Regions from separate parts of the Devosia sp. Root105 genome, predicted to be linked through region 1. Evidence: riboswitches for the same ligand, from Rfam matches in the RefSeq annotation. Region 1 holds a riboswitch; the other holds the start of a gene.

What was found. Region 1 has a riboswitch for thiamine pyrophosphate ahead of ASC68_RS05260 (YkoF family thiamine/hydroxymethylpyrimidine-binding protein). Riboswitches for the same ligand answer to the same signal wherever they lie in the genome.
Region 2: it holds a riboswitch for thiamine pyrophosphate, as region 1 does, so the genes downstream of both, thiB (thiamine ABC transporter substrate binding subunit) here and ASC68_RS05260 (YkoF family thiamine/hydroxymethylpyrimidine-binding protein) in region 1, are expected to answer to the same signal.

Annotation. Positions count from the first base shown of each region.
Region 1 is NZ_LMCR01000001.1:1,099,381-1,102,780, forward strand. It holds gene ASC68_RS05250 (ABC transporter ATP-binding protein) at 1-355, opposite strand, end outside; gene ASC68_RS05255 (ABC transporter permease) at 352-1,158, opposite strand; gene ASC68_RS05260 (YkoF family thiamine/hydroxymethylpyrimidine-binding protein) at 1,186-1,794, opposite strand; TPP riboswitch at 1,785-1,898, opposite strand; gene ASC68_RS05265 (acetamidase/formamidase family protein) at 2,037-3,400, opposite strand, start outside.
Region 2 is NZ_LMCR01000017.1:393,191-396,590, forward strand. It holds gene ASC68_RS20415 (hypothetical protein) at 1-1,055, opposite strand, end outside; gene thiB (thiamine ABC transporter substrate binding subunit) at 1,030-2,022, opposite strand; TPP riboswitch at 2,088-2,185, opposite strand; gene ASC68_RS20425 (thiamine diphosphokinase) at 2,260-2,910, shown strand; gene blaOXA (class D beta-lactamase) at 3,126-3,400, shown strand, end outside.

The DNA of each region.
Region 1 (3,400 bases):
CGGCGAACAGTGGCGCCACGCGCCGGCGCGCCGCGGTGCGCCCGATGCCCTGCACCTCGAGGCCCAATGTCGTGTTGTCGATGATCCGCCGCCAATCCATCAAGGCGTCGCGCTGCGGCATGAAGGCGAAAGGGCGGTGGTCGGGCTGAAGCGGGGCGCCATCGAACAGCATGGCGCCGGTGTCGGGGCGCAAGGCCCCGGTCAACAGCTTGAAGATGGTGGATTTACCCGAACCGGATGGGCCGAGAATGGAAACGAACTCGCCTTTGCCAACGGCGATGGACAGCTCGCCCAACACCTGGAGATCGCCGAAGGCTTTAGCGATGCCGCGCAGTTCGAGGCGCGCGGCGCTCATAGGCTTTCGCTCCCGGAGAGGCGCAGCCAGGGCATCGACAGGCGCTGGATCAGAACGGTCGCTCCGAACAGGAGCAGCGTCAAGGTGGCGCTGACCGTGACGGCGGCCAGCACGAGGTCGGGGCGGAAGTTGTTCTTGGCGTTGAGGATATAGATGCCAAGCCCTTTGGCCGCGCCGGCATACTCGGAGAAGATCGCGCCGACCACGGCATAGGTGATGGAGATCCTGAGGCCGGCGAAGAAGAAGGGCAGGGCCGAGGGCAGGCGGGCGATGAGGAAGATGCGCCAGCGTGGCGCACCCATCGAGGCCACCAGTTGCTCGATCTCGTCGGCGGTGGCGGCATAGCCCTGCACCAGCGCGATCAGCATTGGAAAGAAGGTGACCAGCGCCACCAGCATTATCTTGGGCGCGAGGCCGAAGCCGAACCACAGCACCACCAGCGGCGCGATGGCGATCATCGGCAGGGTCTGGCTGATGACAAAGACCGGCAGCAGGGCGCGCCGCAGCGGCCGGAAGAAGTCGATCAGCACCGAAAAGGCGAAGGCGGCCGAGACCGAGCAGGCAAAGCCGAGGAGGGTGGCGGTGAGGGTGGGGAGCGTGTTGTCCCACAGTGCCCGATGCTGCAGTGCGGCCTGCATCAGCACCCGGGAGGGCGAGGGCAGTGTGGTCGGTGGGATCCCCGAAAACTGGGCATAGGCCTCCCAGAGGAGGATCAGGCCGCCGACCGAGAGCAGGGCAGGCCACAGGCGGCTGAAGGCTGTTGCGGCGCGTGCCGCGACCGGGCGGATGAAAGGCATCGACATGGACCTTGAAGGAAAAGCAGACGTGCCTTAGCGGGCGGTCGGGCTGTTCGCGGAAACGGTCAGGTCGATGGTGACGTGTCCTTCGGGCGGCCCGAACCGGCAGAAGGCCTCGGCCAGCGTCGCAAACACCGGACCGGCATCGCCGCGCAGCACCGAGCAGAAGTGCTTGGAGCGATCGAACACACCTGAGCTCTTCAGGAAGTCGATGCAGCCATAGATCTCGTCCATGTGCTGGCCGGTGCCCATCACGTAAAGCGAGAACTGGGCGGCTATGGATTGGCCGGTTGCGGCTGCCGAGGCGACAGCCGCATGGGCGGTCGCCTGGCGGACGGCCAGCGGTTCGAGCGGATCGGCGAGCGCGTTGGTGTTGCAGATCGCCTCATCGGGCTCACCAGGACAGCCGCGTGAAATGGCGGCTGAGAAGGTGACATGCTTGCCGGCCTGCGCCGCTGCGACGAAGAGGTCGCGCATGGCCGGAAACAACACCTCCGGCGGCCCGACCAGGAGGGTCGAGAGATCGTCGGTCTCGATGCGCAGCCGGTCCCGATAGGGATCGAGCGCGCCAAGCGCCGACAGGATGACGCCGACGAAATCGTCGGCCATGGGATAAAGGGAAATCTGTGCGCCGGAAAACATCGCCCGCCTCGCTCCGCTGGTATTACCCAGATCAGCTTTAGGGTCCGCGCACTTAGCGTGCAGCATCTCAGCCCCGGCAATACGGAGCACCCCTGTGGATGGCGTTGCTTAGACCACGGTTGGGTCGGCTCTGGAAGAGGTGGCTTTCGGATTTGGGTTGATTGGCGCTGGCGTGCCCATCATTGGCCGGACGCAGTATGCACCGGGTTGACGCGGGCCGGCTTCGTACTCGCTAGGTTCGGCTAGCGCATGCTGCGACCGCGGAAGATCGCCTTGTCGATAACGGCATGGACGCCGAAGTTGCCGTCCGCAACCTGGGTCACGCCGAAATCGACGGCGAGCGACATGATGGTCAGCGCCTCGTCTTCGTTCAGTCCGTAGACGTCCATCAGGAACCGGCGCGTCTGCCGGAAGGCGTTGCGCAGCGCCAGGTCCACGGTCGACTTCTGATAGACCTCAGCCTGGGCATTGCGACCGAGATCGCGCAGGTAGTTGAGGTGGCTGAAACTCTGGATCACCCAACTGTCGGGGGTCTCGATCAACGGCGCCTTGAGCCCGGTGACACAGGCCGCTGCGTCGGCGGCTCCAGCCTTGTGGAGGCGGATGCGGATGTCACCGGTCAGCGAGCATTCAAGCCCAGTGCCGTTGATCTCGCCGTCGGACAGGGCGAAGTGCCCGTCGCCCATCGAGAGCAGGCCGCCCTCCACCGATACCGGCAGGTAGATCCGGGACCCCTTGCCGGCGCGCCAATTGTCGATATTGCCGCCGAAATAGCTCGGCGGGATAGAATCGACGAGTTCGGACTCCCGCGGCGCCAGCGCCACGAAGCCGAAATGCAGGCGCGCCGGAATGGCGATACCTTCGAGCACGGCGCGATGCTCGACCAGAGTGTGATCGACCGGTACGCCGGGGTAATCCATGGTCTTGTGCACGACGCCGAACGGATCGGCCTGCGGCTGCCACACGTAGCTGTAGAGCGGACGAGCCTCTTGGGGGCGCTCGAGATCGATCTCGAAGATGGTGACGGTCTCGCGCTTCGCCCGGTCGAGCAGATCACCATACTGGTACCCCCACCAGGCCGAGGCGTTCGAGGCGAAGGCCTTGCCGGTGTGCAGCGGATTGCCGCTGGGCCGGGGCCGGATGTCGATGATTTCAACCTCGATCACGTCGCCGGGCTCCGCCCCGCGCACGTAGATGGGGCCGGTGCAGATATGCACCCCGAACCCTTCGCCCGCGCCGCGCCCGAACACCGAGGCGTTCATCGGTCCGGCTCCGCGCCGGTCGATGTTCTTGCCTTCACTCGTCCAGCCGAAGACGCTTTCGGCGCCAGCATCCCCCGCCACCATCCGATCCCAGTCGTCGCCGGAATGCTGGGTGAGCGTCTCGATCGTGACGGTGGCTCCCGGCTCAACCCGCAGCACCGGTGGCAGCGTGCGACTTACATAGCCCCAGTGTACCGTGTCGGCGGTCGCCGGCAGGTGATGCCGATCACCGGGCCACGGCTCAGGCGCGGGCCTCGTTGCCTCCTGCGGCCCGGCCGGCGGAGTTTTCGCGGGCGGTACAGGCTGGTGCGTCGTCGGCCTGCCACGCTGGGAGTAGCCGTCAT
Region 2 (3,400 bases), on a different contig from region 1:
GCCAAGAGCAGGGTGAGCAGCGCCGAGCCGGAACCGAGCAGGAGACTGGTGCCGAGCGCCTTCCAGAAGCTGAGGCGGCTCGCCACCTCGATGATGCCGGGCCCAATGCCGTCGATGAGGATGGCGAGCAACGGCAGCGCGAAGCCGACGATGCCGAAGACGAGGACGGTCCATTGCGCGATGCGCGCGGCAGTCCCGTCACGCCAGCGCGGCGGGGTCGAGCCGCCGGTGCTGGCCGATATGGGCGCAAAGGCAGACGCGGCGATGATGATGGCCGAGCAGATGCCGATCTGCACCAGCGCCAGGGTGACGGCACCGCGGAGGTCGAAATCAAGGCGCACCGCGGCGTAGATCGCCACTTCCAGCGTCTGGTTGGCTGGGCCGCCGCCGAGCAGCAAGACGATGGGGAAACTGGTGAAGGCGAGGAGGAAGATGATGGCGGCGAGGCCGGGCAGCGTGGTGCGCAGCATCGGCCAATCAATCACCTCAAAGCGCTGCCAGGCGCCGAGTCCGAGGCTCTGGCCGGTCTTCAGGCGCTTTTCCGGAATGGCATCGAGCCGGGCGAGGAGGATACGGGCGGCGAACGACGCATCGAGGATGACATGGGCAGCGAGAATGCCGCCGAGGCCGAACAGCGGCACCTCGAGCGGGTGGCCGGTTACGGCCAGCGAGAGCTGGTTGACCCAGCCGGCGCGGCCCCAGACCGAGAGCAGGCCGAAGGCGACGATCAGGCCGGGGGTGACGATGGCGGAGGCGAACAGCCCGACGATCAGGTCGCGGCCGGGGAAACGCAGCCGGTTCAGCGCCCAGGCCAGCGCCGTGCCGACGAGCAGCGACAGTACGGTGGTGAGCCCGGCCTGGATGGCGGTCATCGACACCAGGTGCCAGACGTCGACGCTCGATTGGCGTGACGGTTCGCCCGCCGCGGTGGCGAGGATCGCCAGCAGCACCAGCGCCACCAGCGTGGCGATGGCCGCTGCGATGCCCGCCCCGGCGATGAGCCGGAGCGGACGGTGCGGCAGCACCAGGTTACTGGAGCGCGGCGAGAGCAGCATCGACCCAGGCCCGGCCATTGGCGGCAAGCGCGGCTTCGTCGATCGCCAGCACTTTTGCCGGCGGCTTGCCGAACTCGGCGGGCAGGTCGGCGCCGAGGTCGATCACCGGATACATCCAGTTGGTAGTGGGGATGATCTTCTGCGCTTCCGGCGTCGTGAGGTAAGCGAGGAAGGCCTTGGCGAGCTCCGGTTGATCGGAGCTCTTCAGCACGCCGGCCACCTCGACCTGCGCGACATAGCCTTCGGTGAAGGGGGCATAGGCGTAGTTGTGCTTGTCTTCGGCGATGGCGTGATAGGCGGGTGAGGTGGTGTAGCTCAGCACCATGTCAGCCTGGCCGTCGAGGAACAGGCCATAGGCTTCCGACCAGCCGCGGGTCATGGTGAGAACGTGCGGCTTCAGGCCCTTCCAGATCTCCGGCGCGCGGTCGCCATAGGCGGCCTCGACCCACAGCACATTGCCGAGGCCGGGTGTCGACGAGCGCGGGTCCTCGATGACGATCTTGAAGCTCGCGGGCAGCGCGATGAGCTCCTCGAACGAGGTCGGCGGGTTGGGCGTCTTCTGCTTGTCATAGACAAAGGCGAAATAGCCGTAATCGAAGGGCACGAACTCGGCGTCGTTCCACGGCAGCACCAGGCCCTCAGGAGCGAGGCCGTGCGGGGCAAACAGGCCGGTGGCGCGAGCTTCGCCCGAGGTCGCGGTATCGAGGCCGAGCACGACATCGGCCTTGGTCGCGGTGCCCTCGAGCTGCACCTTACGGAGGTTCGAGATAGCGTCCTCGGAGGTCGTCCACTCGATGGTGCAGTTGCAGGTCTGCTCGAAGCCGGCCTTGAGGCCGGGGCCGGGCCCCCATTCGGCGGCGAAGCCATCATAGGTGTAGATGTTGAGGATCGGCTTGTCCTCGGCGAGGACAGGCAGGGCGGTGGCGCAGATGACTGCCGCCAACGCGAAGTGTGCGAACGAGCGCATAAATCGTTCCCTTCGGTTGCGGCCATGTGAATGAAGGGGACGTCAATGGATCGGACGCTGTCGCGCCCTTGCCATCTCGAACTTCCTCCGCCAGCATGACCTGGTTCAGGTTCAATGGGTAACTCTCAGCTCCGGAAGGCCCGGAACACCCCAGCGAGACAGCTGACAGATAGACAGAGTTTTCCCTCCGTGCAAGCGCGTGCCCCCCAGACTTCCGTTGCGGTCTTTGACGACCTGATGGTCATCGTTGGCGGCGGGACGGTCGATTTCGACCTCCTGCGCGAGCTCTACGCTTCGGGCGGCCATCTGGTCGGAGCCGATGGCGGAGCCGACCAGATCGTCGAGGCCGGCCTCAAGCCCGAGCTGATCATCGGCGATTTCGATTCGCTGAAGAACCCGCACTCCTGGCTGGGCAAGACCCGGCTAATGCAGATCAGCGAACAGGAAACCACCGATTTCGAGAAGTCGCTCTATTCGACCCGCGCCCCGGTAACGGTGGCGCTGGGGATGACCGGTCGACGCTTCGACCACACGCTGGCCGCGCTCGATGCGGTGGCCAAATATGCGGCAAAGCGGAAGATCGTGCTGGTCGACGAAGAGGACGTGGCGCTGCCGCTGACCAAGGCGTTCTCGTTCACCGTCGATCCGGGCGAGCGCGTCTCGATCCACCCGCTGGCGGCGATAACCTTCTGGACTTCGGAAGGGCTGAAATACCCGCTCGACGCGGTGAAGCTCGCGCCAGGGGTGCGGACGGGCACCTCGAACGAGGCGCTGACCGGGCCGTTCCGGATCGTGCCGGAGGAAGGCGTGCATGCGCCGTATTTGCTGATCCTGCCGCGGAAGTACTTGGCGCAGCTGATTGCGAAGCTGCTGCTGGAGAAACGCTGACTGATAGAGACGGCCCCCTCCCATCCTCCCCCATAAAGGGGGAGGTGCCGCATCGAGTTTCAGGCACTATCGGGCCACAAGCCCGACTCTTCACCTCCCCCTTTATGGGGGAGGCCGGAAGGGGGCCGTCTCTATCGGTCGAAAACCCCCGTTCCGGCGAAATTCCGCCCAAATCCCCGCTACATGTCGCGGTCTTTAAGAGCTTGGGGCCATTCGTGAAAGTTCTGATTGCAGCATTATTGCTGAGCCTTGCCGCCGTGTCCGCGAGCCGGGCGGAAGTGGTATGCACGTTGATAGTCGACGCCGAAAGCGGCGCGGTGCGGCTGCAGGAGGGCGGCGGTTGCGCCACGCCGACCTCGCCAGCGTCGACGTTCAAGGTGCCGCTGGCGGTGATGGGGTTCGATGCAGGGATTCTCACCGGGGCGGAGGAGCCGGCCTGGCCGTACAAGGCCGAGTATGACGCCAACCGGGCGGACTGGAAGGTGACCAC